3 regions of the Novosphingobium resinovorum genome follow, and region 3 is predicted to be linked to each of the others. Evidence: predicted binding sites of a transcription regulator. Region 3 holds the regulator's gene; each other region holds the start of a gene.

Region 1 (5,143 bases), 1.2 Mb from region 3:
TTGTAGCCGCGCGCTTCGGATTCGGGGAGGCCGGCGAACCAGTCGCGGATCTGGGTGAAGGCGCCGGTGTAGGTCGCGGGGTTGGAGCGCGGGGTGCGGCCGATCGGGGACTGGTCGATCTCGATCACCTTGTCGCACTTTTCGAGGCCGGTGATCTTGTCGTGTGCGCCCGCGATCACCCGCGCGCCGTTGAGCTGGCGGGAGGCGCCGGCCTGCAGCGTGTCGATGGTGAGCGAGCTTTTGCCCGAGCCGGACACGCCGGTCACGCAGCAGAATGTGCCGAGCGGGAACTTCGCGGTCACCCCGGTCAGGTTGTTGGCCCGGGCGTTCTCGACGGTGACGAAGTGGCCGTTGCCCTTGCGGCGTTCCTTCGGCACCTCGATCCGGCGGGTGCCGTTGAGGTACTGGGCGGTGAGGCTGTCCTTGCTCTTGAGCACCTGCTTGAGCGTGCCCTCGGCGACCACCTGCCCGCCGTGGACGCCCGCGCCGGGGCCGAGATCGACGAGGTAGTCGGCGGTGCGGATGGCGTCCTCGTCATGCTCCACCACAATCACGGTATTGCCGAGGTCGCGCAGGCGCTTGAGGGTTTCGAGCAGCATGTCGTTGTCGCGCTGGTGCAGGCCGATGCTGGGCTCGTCGAGCACGTAGAGCACGCCCGAGAGGCCCGAGCCGATCTGGCTGGCGAGGCGGATGCGCTGGCTCTCGCCGCCCGACAGCGTGCCCGAGGTGCGGTCGAGGTTGAGGTAGTCGAGCCCGACGTTGTTGAGGAAGCCGAGCCGCTCGTTGATCTCCTTGAGGATGGCCTTGGCGATCTGCTGCTGCTGGTTGGTGAGCTTGCCTTCCAGCTGCCCGAACCACGCGAAACCGTCCGCCACCGAGAGGCGCGCGGCGTCAGCGATGTCGCTGCCGGCGATCTTGACCGAGAGGGCCTCGGGCTTGAGGCGCTTGCCGTCGCAGGTCTCGCAGGGCTGCGCGGTCTGATACTTGCTCAGTTCCTCGCGCATGAAGGCGCTGTCGGTCTGCAGCATGCGGCGGTTGAGGTTGCCAATGACGCCTTCGAACGCCTTGTTGACGGTGTATTCCTTGCGCCCGTCCTTGAAGGTGAGCGGCACGGCCTTGCCGCCGGTGCCGTAGAGGATCACCAGCTTGATCTCGCCGGGCAGTTCGTCCCACGGCGTCGTCAGGTTGAAGCCGAAGTGCGCGGCCAGGCTGGAGAGCACCTGCATGTAGTAGGGGCTGGGCGGGTTGGACTTGGCCCAGGGCACGATCGCGCCCTGCTTGAGCGTCAGGTGCTCGTTCGGCACGACCAGCTGCGGGTCGAACAGCAGCTTCTCGCCAAGGCCATCGCAGGCCGGGCAGGCGCCTTGCGGGGCATTGAACGAGAACAGGCGCGGCTCGATCTCCTCGATGGTGAAGCCGCTGACGGGGCAGGCGAACTTTTCCGAGAAGACGATGCGGTTGGCGGGGAGGCCGGCGCCTTTCAGGTTCTTGCCCTGCTCCTCTTCCTCGCGGCCGGGGACGTTGCCGTCGGCCATGTCGGCATAGGCCAGCCCTTCGGCCAGCTTGAGGGCCTGCTCGAAGCTGTCGGCAAGGCGGGTCTGGATGCCCTCCTTCACCGCAATGCGGTCCACCACGACCTCGATGTCATGCTTGTACTTCTTATCGAGCGCAGGCGCGTCCTCGATGGCGTAGAACTCACCGTCGATGCGCACGCGGGTGTAACCCGCCTTCTGCCACTCGGCGAGTTCCTTGCGGTATTCGCCCTTGCGGCCGCGCACCACGGGGGCGAGCAGGTAGAGGCGCGTGCCTTCCGGCAGCGCCATCACCCGGTCGACCATGTTAGAGACCGTCTGCGCCTCGATCGGCAGGCCGGTGGCGGGGGAATAGGGAATGCCCACGCGCGCCCACAGCAGGCGCATGTAGTCCCAGATCTCGGTCACCGTCGCCACCGTCGAACGCGGATTGCGGCTGGTGGTCTTCTGCTCGATCGAGATGGCGGGCGAGAGGCCGTCGATATGCTCGACGTTCGGCTTCTGCATCATCTCGAGGAACTGGCGCGCATAGGCCGAGAGACTCTCGACATAGCGGCGCTGCCCCTCCGCATAGATCGTGTCGAAGGCGAGGCTCGACTTGCCCGAGCCCGACAGCCCGGTGATGACGATCAGCTTCTCACGCGGGAGCGCAATGTCGAAGCCCTTGAGGTTGTGCTCGCGCGCGCCGCGCACGGTGATGTGGGTGAGACTCATGGGAGGCACGTGTTCCAGATTTGTTCGCGCGCTTCAAGGGGGCGCATCGCGGGTTTTGCCGTAGATGGGGTGCGGGGCGCACAAGGCAAGTCTTGTGGACATCTCCGCGCCCACTTGCGCGCCGCTTCACGAGGTGTCTAGTTCCCGCTGCGACTACGGGGGAATACCATTGCGATTTCTGAATCTTGCTCTCGCGGCAAGCGTGCTGGCGCTTACCGCGTGCGGAGGTGGCGACTCCGGTTCGGGCGGCGGCTCGACACCCACGCCTGCGCCGACACCGGCACCGACGCCTGCCCCCACCCCGGCTCCAACGCCGACGCCGAGCTACGTCGTGACCGATTACTCCGCCGACTTCGCGCTGAACTCGAACCTCGCCTATCTCGCGAACGTCATCATCGACCCGAGCCAGACCGCGGAAGCGGACAAGCTGTTTTTCGTCTCGGGCGCTCTCATCGACGAGACACACGGCGCCGCGTTCAACTACACCCATGAGCCCGAACGCCTGGACCTTCTGCACGATGGCGCGACCGTCAGCTTCACCGCGCAGGATCGGGTGCAGGGTCTGACTTATGCCCTTTATGAAAAAGATCAGCGGGCCAACCAGTTGCTGCTGACGTCCCTGGGACTGCCTGCCCAGCCCCGGTATACGGCACTCACCATGTGGCGCGCCGCTCGGACCATCACCGATACGGACGGCACTGCGCATCCCGCTTATCAATACCGCGTGGCGTTGATGGGCAGCCCGTCCTCGCCGAGCGATCCGCTCCCCGACTCCCTCGGCTATACCGGCGGCGTGACGCTCTACGGCGGCATTCCTGGCACCAGGAAACTCGAACTCTCGAACATTCCCGGCAACGATCGGGAGGTCTACTGGTCCTATACGCCGTCGAGCACGTTCATATTCGGATCGATCCCGCTGTCGATCATCGAGGACAGAACGCAAGTCCAGATCGGCCTGCTGGCGGCGGAAGGCAGATTCGACCGCGCGACCAATAGCTGGAGCGGCACGCTGGTCGATCAGGTCAACGGTTTTCGCGGCACCTTCCTTGGACGCAACTTTGGGCCTAACCGCGCCGAACTGGCCATCGTGTTCGAGTTCTCACGCGATAGTGACGGATCACGCTACGTCGGACACTACATCGGCAGGCGGCCTTAAGGCTGAAGACGACGGGGCGGGGCATCCGGGCGACAAGCCGGAAACCCTGCCCTTTCGCGCACGTTTCTTCCGACTAACCGAAGCCGCTTCCATGGCGGCTTGCCAGATCAGGAGAAAGCCATGCGCCATATCCCGAAACTTGCCGCTGCGGCGGTGATCGCCTTTGCCGTGCCGCACTTCGCTTCCGCGCAGGACACGACTGAGCGGCCCGCTGCCAGCGCACCCGAAGCGGGCGATCCGGAAGCAAAGCGCCGGATGCTCAATGCCGAGCAGGCCGCCGCTGCACAGGAACAGCTTGCGCGCAACGAAGCCAGCCGCTCCCAACATGACGCCGCCGTCGCCCTCAACGACATGAAGACCGCCCGCGATGCCGCCGCCTACGACGCCACGCTCGATCGCCACGATGCCGCCGAGCAGGACTATCGCACCGACCGCAAGCAGTGGGAGGTCAGGAACCCGGCTTGCTGGAACGGCAATGCCGTGAAATGCCCCGCCGACCCGCAGGCGCCCGGCTCCGGCGGCAGCTGAGCGCCCTCGCCACGCGACGAACCGCTTGTCGCAAGTCCTTTGCAAGCCCCCAAGCCTGCTGGCAGATAGCGCCCATCGGGTGCGCCGATCAGGCTCAGGGGAATTGAATAATGGGGGCTGCAAAGCTGTTCGGGCGCGTGGTGGCGCTGTCGCTGGTTGTGGGCATGGCTGCGCCGGTGCTTGCCGACGATCCGCGCGATCCGACCATGACACCAGAAGCGATCGCCCGTGATGCCGCGACGATCCGCCGCATGAACCGCGATCAGCTGGACTATGTGCGCCAGCGCGATGCCGGGTATGCGCAAGGCTGGCGCGATTACGATTCGGCGCGCGGGCGGCGGGATGTCGAGGACGAAGGCTACGCCGCCGATCGTCGCGACTACGATGACGCCCGCGCAGATTACGCCGAGGAGCGTCGCCGCTACGAGCGGGACATGCGCGAATGGCGTCAGGACGTCGCGGCCTGCCGGGCGGGGTATTACGACCATTGCACAAGGTAGGACCGGTGCCGGTCTCGCTTGTGGATAGCCGCATCGCCCGCATTGGAGCACGGACGCTCGGGGGCTAGTCTGCCCGCCATGCCCGGCCTCATCCGCAGCGCCCCCTTACGGAACATTGCCGTTCTGTCCCTCGTCGCCATGCTCGCGGCATGCGGCGGCGGGGTGAAGTACCGCCCCGTCAGCGACGTGCCCGTCCGCATCGGCCCTCCCTACAAGGTGCGCGGCGTAACCTATACTCCCGCCGCGCAGCCCGGCTACGACATGCTCGGCTATGCGACGTGGTATGGTTCGGAAAGCGGCAACCAGGTGGCCAACGGAGAACGCTTCCGCCCCGGCTGGATCACCGCCGCGCACAAGACGCTGCCCCTGCCCGCTTATGTGGAAGTCACCTCGCTCGACACCGGCAGGCGCATCATCGTGCGTATCAACGACCGCGGCCCGTATGGCGAGAGCGCGCGCATCATCGACCTTTCGCGCGGCGCAGCGGAGGAGCTGGGCATCCGCACGCAGGGCAAGGCGGCGGTGCGGGTCCGCGCCATCGAGCCCGACGAGAAGGACCGCGCCGCGCTGCGCAAGGGCAAGACCGCCAGGTCGCTCGCCCCGGTCCCGGCCCGCACGCTGTCCAATCTGCAGGAACAGTTCGCGCGCGGCGTCGGCACGCGCTGAGGGAACCGGACGCAAGCGCTGCGCGTTATCTCTCCAAAGGAGAGAGA
Region 2 (5,143 bases), 750 kb from region 3:
ATCGCTGCCGGGGGAGCTGCTTCCAGCATGTGGTCATGTTCGGCGAAGATCCGTTCGATTTCGCTGCGCTTGTCGAAGATCATGCGGGCCACACCCGAAGTCATCCCGCCTTCGTCCCCGACCCGGCCCAATACGCCGGCAAGGTCTTCGAGCGTCGCGCGCTCAGGGCTGCTGTGGAGTCCGCCCTTGGTATCGCGGTAGGCAGTGCATTCGCTGGCCATGACCATTCCCCTTCAATGTTTGCCGTCCTGTTGAACGCGCGGAGGCCTTCGGAGTTGCACTCAGCCGACTCCACTCGCCGCAAGCAACTGCGCGAGACCGGCAAGATCTTCAGCGAAGCGCCCCTGTTCGCGCTCCCGGCTCTCACCGTCGAGACGAAGCAGGTAACTGGGGTGCGCGGTGAGCCAGACACGTGTGCCGTCGGGCAGGTAAAGTGCCCGGCCACGTTCGCGTCCGATCGCCGGGGTGCGCCCCAGCAAGCCGCGCGCGCTGCTCGCGCCAAGGGCCAGCACGACTTTCGGCTTTACCAGCGCGCGTTCGTTGTCGAGCCACCAGCGGCACATATCTATCTCGCCCGCCGTAGGGGCCTGGTGCAATCGCCGCTTGCCGCGCGGGGCGAACTTGAAGTGCTTGACCGCGTTGGTGACGTAAGCCGCCGTCCGGTCCACGCCTGCCTCGCCGAGCGCGCGGTCGAGCAATTGCCCGGCTGGCCCGATGAAGGGGCGATTTTCGCGCTCCTCGGTATCGCCGGGCTGTTCGCCGACGATCATGAGGTCGGCGGTCTGCGGCCCTTCGCCCATGACGGCGCGCGTGCCGTTGCACCCGATCGGACAGCGGCGGCATTGTACGATACCTTCGGCGATGGCCTGCAGGCTGAAGGGCGCGGCTTCCTGCTCGAAAAGATCGGCACCGCTGGCGATCATCGCAGCCTCGCGCTTGTGCGCCCCCGCGATGAGATCGGGAATCTGGCGAGCTTCGGGCAGGTTCTTCCAGTACCGGCGCGGCATCTCCTTGAGCATCATGCCGACCTTGAGCCGCGCCGGATTGAAGATCGAGCGATAGTAGCCGAGCCACAGGTCCTCGGTCGCGTCTTCAGCCGGCGCGTCCGCACGCGATGCGGGCGGGCCTTCCAGCAATACTTCCCCGTCCCAGTGCAGGGAAAGGCGGGGCGTCAGGATCGACCAGCGCTGGCTGGCGAAGCGGTTGACGAAGAAGTCGGCGTTGGCGCGCTCGATCCGGTGTTCGGGCTCGAACCAGGCGACGAAGCGTTCGATCCCGTCTTCGTCGGCCACGCTGCGGAAACGGACGAAAGCGCGCATCTTGTGAATGTCCCGCCGGACCTGCTTCGCCATGCGCTCCAGCGCTGCGACGTCGCGATCGGCGGCATCCTCGAGCAGGCGAGGCCGGTCCTGCAGCCGCCAGAGCACGCGATAGAGCAGCCCCAGCCGCGCGGCGTCGCAGTGCAGGACGACGCTTCCGGCAAGGTCGAGAAAAGCCCGGCTCGCCCGCACCTGACGCAAGGGTTCCGTAGACTGGGGCGACGACGGTGCGGCGAAAAGATCCGCCGAACCGTCCGCATCGCCCCAGGCCGTCGCCTCGGGCGCTATGCCGCGCGCGACCAGCCGCCGGGCCTCGTCGCGCCAGGCCTCGAAGTCGTCGGGCTGCCCGATGGCCGCGGCGATCATGCGAACAATTCCATCTGCTGCGCCGGTGGAGCAAGGCGCGCTCGCAGGTCCGCGCGGTCGAGGAGCAGGGTGGGGCGCCAGTCGTCGGTGACGATGAAAGGCCGCAGCTTCTTCACCGAGATGCTGAGCCGCGCGAGATCCTCCAGCCGGATCGATCGATGCCGCCGCGCGGCGAGGATCGCATCGACCGCCTTCACGCCAAGCCCCGGCACCCGCAACATCGCTTCACGCGGGGCGCGGTTCAGATCGACCGGGAACCGGTCCCGGAACTTGAGCGCCCAGGCGAGCTTGGGGTCGATGTCGAGCGGCAGCATGCCGTCATCCTCGGTCGCCTGTTGCACGTCCTGCGGCGCGAAACCGTAAAAGCGCATCAACCAGTCGGACTGATAGAGCCGATGCTCCCGCATCAGCGGCGGGCGCCTCAGAGGCAATACGGCGCTGGCCTCGGGGATCGGACTGAAGGCGGAATAGTACACGCGCTTGAGGGCAAAGCGGTCGTAGAGCGTACTGGCCTTTCCCACGATCTGGGCATCGCTGGCGCCGTCCGCGCCGACGATCATCTGGGTCGATTGCCCGGCGGGGGCAAATATGGGCGCTTTGCGAAAACGCTTTCGAGCATCATGCGCCTCGGTTATCGCGCCCGAAAGCCTGCCCATGGCACCTTCTATGGTGGCCGCGTTCTTGTCCGGCGCAAGGCGAGACAATCCCGCATCGGTAGGCAGTTCGACGTTGATCGAGACCCGGTCCGCCCACAGTCCCGCCTGCGCCACCAGTTCGGGGTCCGCCTCCGGAATTGTCTTTAAATGGATGTATCCACGAAAATCGTGCTCTTCCCGCAGGATACGTGCGACCTCTATCAATTGTTCCATCGTATGGCTGGAAGACTTCACGATCCCGGAGGAGAGAAACAGCCCCTCGATATAGTTGCGGCGATAAAACGAAAGCGTGAGATCTACCACTTCCTGCGGCGTGAAACGCGCGCGGCGCACGTTCGAGCTCTTGCGGTTGATGCAGTAATGGCAATCGAAGATGCAGTGGTTCGTCAGCAGCAACTTCAGCAGCGAAATGCACCGCCCGTCCGGGGCATAGGCATGGCAAATGCCCATGCCCTCCGTCGAGCCCAGCCCGCGTCCGTCACGACTGTTTCTTTTCGCGGTACCGGACGACGCGCAGGAGGCATCATACTTGGCGGCATCGGCAAGAATTTCGAGACGGTCCATGATGGAGGAACGAGACATATGTTCCTTATATGTTCCAATCAAATCCTTTGCAAGTCGGCCGATGGTGAGTCGTCATATCCGTTTAATCCGGATTGGTACGATCGCGTCGGCGACCCAGATTGGGGGTGCTGCCGATGGGTCAGCAATGCTAACCCCCTGTCAAACGGCAGCGGTCGCGGCGATCGGTGTCCCGGTCGTCGCGACCTTTTGATCTGCGTGGGCAGCTTCTATTTTCCGGATGCATTTGCCGCCGAGCTGGCAGGTCGGTCACCATGGAGCCAGCCGTGTCCGTCCGGAGCTCGGTTCAGCCGCCGAAGTACAGGTTATCGAGGCTGTCGTCCGCGGCGATCTGCGCCGATGCTCCCGCCGCTGCGACATGGCCGCCGCGCAGCACATAGGCGCGGCTGGACAGGTTGAGCGCCAGATCGGCCATCTGATCGACGATCATTATCGCCATGCCTTCGTCGCGAAGCTGCCGAAGCTGTTCGAACAAGTCCGACGTCATCTGCGGCGACAGCCCCAGCGAAGGTTCGTCGAGCAGGAGCAGGCGCGGCTGGGCCATCAGGGCGCGGCCGATGGCCAGCATTTGCTGTTCTCCGCCCGACAGCAGCCCGGCCTGCCGGTCCAGCATGGTGGCAAGAGGGGGAAAGCGCTCCAGTATCGCCGACATGCGTGCCGCCGCATTCTCACGGCGGGTATAGCCGCCGAGCCGCAGGTTGTCGTGGACCGACAGTTCGGGGAAAACCTGCCGTCCTTCCGGAACCAGTACCAGCCCCTGGCGTACGCGGGCGCGGCTGTCCTGCGCACCGATCTGCGTGCCTTCGAGCCGGAGATGGCCCGAACGCGGCGCCATCAGTCCGGAAAGGATGCGCATCAGCGTGGATTTGCCCGCGCCGTTCGCGCCCAGCAGGGCGACGGCTTCGCCGGGGCGGACTTCGATGTCGATGCCGTGCAGCACATCGACTGCGCCATAACCCGCGTGGATCGCGTAGGCGCCAAGGCAGGGCTCTCCGCCTTTGGGAACGGCCGGGGCCTGTCCGCCGATCCGTCTTTCGCCCAGATAGGCTTCGCGCACGAGAGGGTCGGCCTGGATCTCGGCCGGTGTGCCTTGTGCGATCAATGCGCCGGTGCGCAGCACGGCAACCTGATCCGACACGCTCATCACCAGCGCCATGTCGTGCTCGACCAGCCCGACGCCGATCCCGGCTGCGGCGATCTGGCGCAGTAGGTCGCCCAGCACGCGTTTTTCCGCTTGCGAGAGTCCGGCGGCGGGTTCGTCGAGCAACAGGGTGTCGGGATCGGTCGCCAGCGCGCGGGCGATCTCGACAAGTCGCCGGTCGACATGCGCCAGCACACCCGCGATCGTCGATGGTGCGCCCTCGAAGCCGCAGGCCAGCAGCAGGGCGCGCGCATGCCGCACATCCGTGCCGGTCCGGTCGAGCGCCTTGCCGTGCAGCGCGCCAAGGCGGCCCTTGCGCATGGCGAGCAGGACGTTGTCTTCCACGCTCATGCTGTCGAACAGGGCCGAGGTCTGGTAAGTGCGGGCCACGCCCGCCCTTGCGGACAGCCAGGGTCTGCCGGGCGCGAGCAAAGTGTCTGCAATCCTGCGTTCGCCGGTGTCCGAGCGGTAAAATCCGCTCAGGATGTTGATGACGGTCGATTTTCCGGCGCCGTTGGGGCCTATCAGCGCCGTCACGGTCGCTGCAGGGATGGCGATATCGAGGTCGGTGATCGCCCGCACGCCGCCGAAACTGATCCCCAGCCCCTGTGCCGAAAGGGCGGCGCGCGGGCGAGCAGGCAGCAGAGCGGCGATGGTGGCGGCCTCGTCGGCGCGGTCGCCGGTCGGGGTCGCTGGCAGGCGCAGCATCCCGGCGATGCCGCCGGGGGCCAGCCATAGCACGATCAGCACCAGCGCGGCGTAGGCAAGGACGCGGTACGCTTCGAAGGAAGAGAGCAGTTCGGGCAGCAGGCCTATGACGATCGCGCCCAGCACCGGTCCGGGGCGCGATCCGGTGCCCCCGATCACCACCGTCAGCACCAGCAGGATCGAGAAGTTGAGGCCGAAGGACTGCGGCGTCACGAAACTGTTGAGCGGTGCGGAAAGGCCGCCCGCCAGCGCGCAGCACCCGGCGGATACCATGAAGGCGACGATGCGCGTGCGCGTGGGGGATATGCCAATGGACGCAGCGGCATTCTCCGAATCCCGCACGGCGCGCATGGCCTGTCCCCAGCCGTTGG
Region 3 (5,143 bases):
GCCGGGAACTGTCGATGCGCCGCGTCGCTCCGCAGGATGCCGGTTTACCGACGGCCGCAGTCGATGCCATTCGCGGCGGCGACCCCGCCTACAACGCCCGTGCCCTCAACGACCTGCTGATGGGCGCTCCCGGCGCCTATCGCGACGCCGTCCTGTTCAATGCCGCAGGCGCGCTGCTTGTGGCCGGTGAAGTGGACACCTGGGCCGAGGGCGTCGAAGAAGCGGCAGAAACGATCGACAAGGGCCTCGCCAAGGCTTTGCTCGACTGCTGGATCGCGGCAACCCGTGCCTGACGAGGATTCCATGTCCGATAAACTTACCGAAATCTGCGATACCAAGCGCGAGGAGGTCGCCGCCCGCAAGCCGCTGGCCACGATCGCCGATCTCGACGCCCGCGCTGCCATGCAGACGCCCCCTCGCGGCTTCGAGGCGGCACTGCGCGCCAAAGCCGCGACCGGCTACGCCTTGATTGCAGAAATCAAGAAAGCATCGCCTTCCAAAGGATTGATCAGAAGCGACTTCCAGCCATCACAGCACGCGGTCGCCTATGAGCGGGGCGGCGCCGCGTGCCTGTCCGTGCTCACTGATGCTCCCTACTTCCAGGGCCACGAGGATTTCCTCATCCAGGCCCGCGCCGCCTGCGGCCTTCCGGTGATCCGCAAGGATTTCATGGTCGATCCCTGGCAGGTCGCGGAAGCGCGCGCGATCGGTGCCGATGCCATCCTCATCATCGTCGCCGCACTGGACGACGTGCTGATGGCGGAAATCGAAGCCGCTGCGACCGAGCGTGGCCTCGACTGCCTCGTCGAAGTTCACAACGAATCTGAAATGGAGCGTGCAAGTCGTTTGAAATCGCGCCTTATTGGTGTGAATAACCGTGACCTGCGACGTTTCGCCACCGATATCGGCACGACTGAGCGCCTCGCCCCGCTGGCGCCGGCAGGCACGCTGCTGGTGAGCGAAAGCGGCATCAACGTCCATGCCGATCTGGTACGCCTGTCCTCGTGCGGCGCCCGGACATTCCTCGTCGGCGAAAGCCTCATGCGCCAGAACGACATCGAGGCAGCCACGCGCGCGCTACTAACCGGAGCCTGAACGCCATGGGTTCGCGATGAGCAAGTCCCTCACTCACATCGACCCGGACGGCAACGCGCACATGGTCGACGTTGGCGCCAAGGCCGAGACGCAGCGCATCGCCGTGGCATCCGGACGCATTTCCATGAGCGCGGATGCCCTTGCCGCGATCCGCGCCGGGAATGCTCCGAAGGGTGACGTGCTTGGAACCGCGCGCATTGCTGGCATCATGGCGGCCAAGCGGACGGCCGATCTCATCCCCATGTGCCACCCGCTGCCGCTCGATGCCGTAAACCTCGACTTCGCTTTCGAGGATAATGCTATCCGCGTCATCGCGAAGGCTTCGCTGACCGGTCGCACCGGGGTAGAAATGGAAGCGATAACAGCAGCTTCTATCGCACTTGTCACAATTTACGACATGGCCAAAGCGCTCGACAAGGGCATGGTCATCGGAGACATCCGCCTGGTCGAGAAAATCGGCGGTAAATCAGGCCATTGGAAGATGGACGGATGGACTGAATGAACGGCTCCGCGCCGCTCTCTCTGGAGGAGGCACAAGCTCGCCTCCTCGCGCTCGTCACCCCGCTGTCGATAGAGCGTGTCGATATCGAAGGCGCGCTCGGCCGTTTCCTGGCTGAACCGCTGCACGCCAGACGCACGCAGCCCTCCGCAAATCTGTCAGCCATGGACGGCTACGCCGTCACGGCAGGCGACATGCGCGGCCCCTGGAGGATCGCCGGTGAAAGTGCCGCCGGGCATCCTTATGTCGGCCCGCTCTCGCAAGGAGAGGCAGTCCGAATTTCGACGGGCGCGATGCTGCCGCCCGACGCGGCGGCCGTCATAATCCAGGAAGACCTGACACGCGAGGGCGCGAACCTTATACTCTCGGGCGAGCCGCCCGCACCGGCGCACAAGCACATCCGCCATTGCGGGATGGATTTTGCCCAGGGCGTGGAAGTCCTGCCCGCTGGTCTGCACATCGCGCCCGCGCAGATGGCGCTGGCGATCGCGGCCGGCCATACGCACCTTCCCGTGCATCGCACACCGCGCCTGACCGTGATCGACAGCGGCGACGAACTCGCCTCCGATCCGGAGCGCTGTGCACCGCACCAGGTTCCCGCCAGCAACGGCGCGATGCTGACGGCCATGGCGCGTTCGCTGGGCGTGGATGCGCGGCGGATCGGCCCGGTGCCCGATACGATCAAGGCAATAACCTCCGCTTTCGAAGCATCCGCCGATGCCGACCTCATCGTAACGAGCGGCGGCGCTTCGGTCGGCGATCACGACCTCATTCGTCCGGCACTCGAAAGCTGGGGCGCGGGCATCGATTTCTGGCGTGTCGCGATCAAGCCCGGCAAACCAATCCTAGTCGCCACCCGCGACGTGGCAGGACGCCGTCAGATCGTGCTGGGCCTGCCGGGCAATCCGGTCTCCAGCTACGTCACCGCTTACCATTTCCTGCTCCCCGTCCTGCGCGCGATGCAGGGGGCTGCGCGCCCCTTGCCCATGCGGCTGACAGCCCGGCTGGCCATGCCGCTGCACCCAAGCGGCCGTCGCCGGGAATTCCTGCGCGGTTGGTGGGACGGAGAAAATGTGACGGTAAGCCCGCTGCAGGACAGCGGCGCCCTGTCGTCCCTGGCGGCAAGCAACGTGCTGGTCGATCGGTCGGCGCTGGCCGGTCCGGCACAGGCTGGTGAAGAAGTCCGGATATACTTGCTCCAGAACGGCGGTATTGCCTGAAGTATCGGCAATTGGTTGCTTGATTGTTCCCTCAATGTTCACTACCAGAACAAACGCGATCAGGGTTTGCCTGGTTCGGAGGTCACGAGAAGGCAGCGACATGTTGACGCGCAAGCAGCACGAATTGCTCCGGTTCATCCAGGTCCGGCTTGAGGAGACAGGCATCTCCCCCAGCTTCGAGGAGATGAAGGAGGCGCTCGACCTCAAGTCCAAGTCCGGTGTTCACCGACTGATTTCCGCACTGGAAGAACGCGGCTTCATCCGCCGCCTTCCCAACCGTGCACGTGCGCTCGAAGTCTTGCGCCAGGCCGATGACACGGGAAGCAAGGCCCTGCGTCCTTCTGCAGCGAACAGCAATGATGGATTGGCGCGTCCGCAGACGCCGCGTCGTTCCGTCGAAGCCGCCAACGACGTTATCGAGATCCCGCTGCACGGGCGTATTGCCGCAGGTGTGCCGATCGAGGCTCTCGAAGGACAGTCCATGTTGCCTGTCCCTGCCGCCCTGCTTGGCTCCGGCGAGCATTACGCGCTCGAGGTCTCCGGCGACTCGATGATCGAGGCGGGCATTCTGGATGGTGATTTCGCCCTCGTGAAGCGCACGAATGCCGCTCGCGACGGCGAGATCGTCGTTGCCCTGATCCGCGGGGAAGAGGCCACCCTCAAGTACCTTCGGCGCGAGGCGGGAATGGTGCGGTTGGATCCCGCAAATGCCGCTTACGAACCGCAGATTTACGGTGCGGACGAAGTGGAAGTCCAAGGCAAGCTCGCCGGCCTGCTTCGACGGTACAACTGACACGGCCACGCTGCGCCATGAAGGCCTTGGCGCAGCAGCAACCGGTAATTACTGCGATTTGCGCGGCGCAGGAGCATTCCTGTAACGGTGAACAGGCCGGGGACGCCACCAGCCGTGTTCACCTTGGGTCTGGGCTACCGTATCGATACGGGCCTTGCCCAGATATACCGCCAGCCCGCCAGTCTGCCCAAGCGATCCTCGATCGGCCTTGAACCAGCGCGGCTTGCAACTGCGCGGCAGCCAGCGATCCGATATGACGATGTCGCTGCGTTCGCATGCAGCGGCGAGCGACCGTTCCGCGACGGCATCGCGGCCCCGCGAAACCAGCACATGCCACGTGGTGCCGGAGCGTCTGACCGGCAAGGCGCAGAAATCACGGTTGCAGCGGGCACCCGGGAACTTGTCGAACGTGACCGGGTCTGCCTCGATCCCGGCGAATTCCATGAGATTGTCCCGGGCGTAGCCGCTTTCGCTGTTTCGAAGCAGGTAAAGCCGTTTCCCGCCATCTTCGACCAGCCCGACATGGCGACCATCTCCGGACACCAGCATGTCCGCCGCCGGTGCGGTCGCCAGCAAGAACACACCGACCGAGGCGATCGGTAGCCCGGCCCAGCGAATGCGGCCGCTCCAAAGGCCCATCCACAGACCTCCCGCGACGAAAAGCAGGAATGCCCAGGTGTCTGTACCGGGAAGCAGGTTCACAGCGCCCGGTCTCGACGCGAACCAGCGGGCCAGGCCGACCAGCAGGTCTATCGAGATTCCGGCGAGCCACCAGACCGGCCCGCCCAGCCCGGCGATATCGAGGACCAATGCACAAGCCAGCAAAGGCATCACGACAAAGGTAGACAGCGGAATTGCCGCCACGTTGGCCAGCGCTCCATACACTCCGGCGCGGTGGAAATGATACAGGCCGATCGGCATGAGCGCGAGGTCGATGACCACGCCCGTCAGCAGCAGGAGGGCAAGATGGCGAAGCCCGGTCATGGCAAGCCCTTCGTCGCGCGGTCCAAGGAAGTGCCGCACGGGCTTGGCCGTACTGACGGCGATCAGCGCCAGGACCGCGCCGAAGCTCAGTTGGAAGCTCGGCCCGATCACCGCCTCCGGCCAGAGCAACAGGACGCAGAACGCCGCCACCGCAAGCATGCGCAGGGACAAGGGCTCCCGCCCCAAAGCCAGTGCGATCAGGACCAGGAGGGAGCCGATGCAGGACCGAACGGTCGGAACTTCCGACCCGGAAAGCAAAGTGTAAGCGACGCCTGCAGCGGCCCCCGCACCGGCCGCGACGACCGGCAGCCTCACCCTCAGGGCCACCCACGGGAACAGCGCCAGCAACCGGATGACCAGTAGATAGACCGCCCCGACCATCGCGCTGACATGCAGGCCGCTGATCGAGAGCAGATGCGCCAACCCCGAGTCGCGCATGGCCTGGTCGTCAGCCTCCGTAATGCCGCCGCGATCGCCGGTGACGAATGCAGCGGCGATGCCCGCTCGTTCGTCCCCGATGCGGGCGCGAATATGGTTCGTCAAAGATTGTCG

What was found. Region 3 encodes LexA, which represses DNA repair genes until DNA is damaged. Its sites were predicted from a motif close to GTTCCNCNCTTGTTCT; they were not measured.
Region 1: a site for LexA is predicted at 2,258-2,273, ahead of uvrA (excinuclease ABC subunit UvrA). Genes of this name have one in related genera too.
Region 2: a site for LexA is predicted at 2,926-2,941, ahead of BES08_RS06750 (putative DNA modification/repair radical SAM protein). Genes of this name have one in related genera too.

Annotation. Positions count from the first base shown of each region.
Region 1 is NZ_CP017075.1:1,937,743-1,942,885, forward strand. Features, by position in the region: gene uvrA (excinuclease ABC subunit UvrA) at 1-2,246, opposite strand, end outside; gene BES08_RS09000 (hypothetical protein) at 2,416-3,402, shown strand; gene BES08_RS09005 (hypothetical protein) at 3,523-3,930, shown strand; gene BES08_RS09010 (hypothetical protein) at 4,041-4,430, shown strand; gene BES08_RS09015 (septal ring lytic transglycosylase RlpA family protein) at 4,509-5,096, shown strand.
Region 2 is NZ_CP017075.1:1,469,852-1,474,994, reverse strand. Features, by position in the region: gene BES08_RS06760 (RNA-binding protein) at 1-221, opposite strand, end outside; gene BES08_RS06755 (UdgX family uracil-DNA binding protein) at 282-1,685, opposite strand; gene BES08_RS06750 (putative DNA modification/repair radical SAM protein) at 1,682-2,923, opposite strand; gene BES08_RS06745 (ATP-binding cassette domain-containing protein) at 3,210-5,143, opposite strand, start outside.
Region 3 is NZ_CP017075.1:723,142-728,284, reverse strand. Features, by position in the region: gene trpD (anthranilate phosphoribosyltransferase) at 1-293, shown strand, start outside; gene trpC (indole-3-glycerol phosphate synthase TrpC) at 304-1,095, shown strand; gene moaC (cyclic pyranopterin monophosphate synthase MoaC) at 1,112-1,597, shown strand; gene BES08_RS03220 (molybdopterin molybdotransferase MoeA) at 1,594-2,814, shown strand; gene lexA (transcriptional repressor LexA) at 2,915-3,607, shown strand; gene BES08_RS03210 (ComEC/Rec2 family competence protein) at 3,656-5,143, opposite strand, start outside.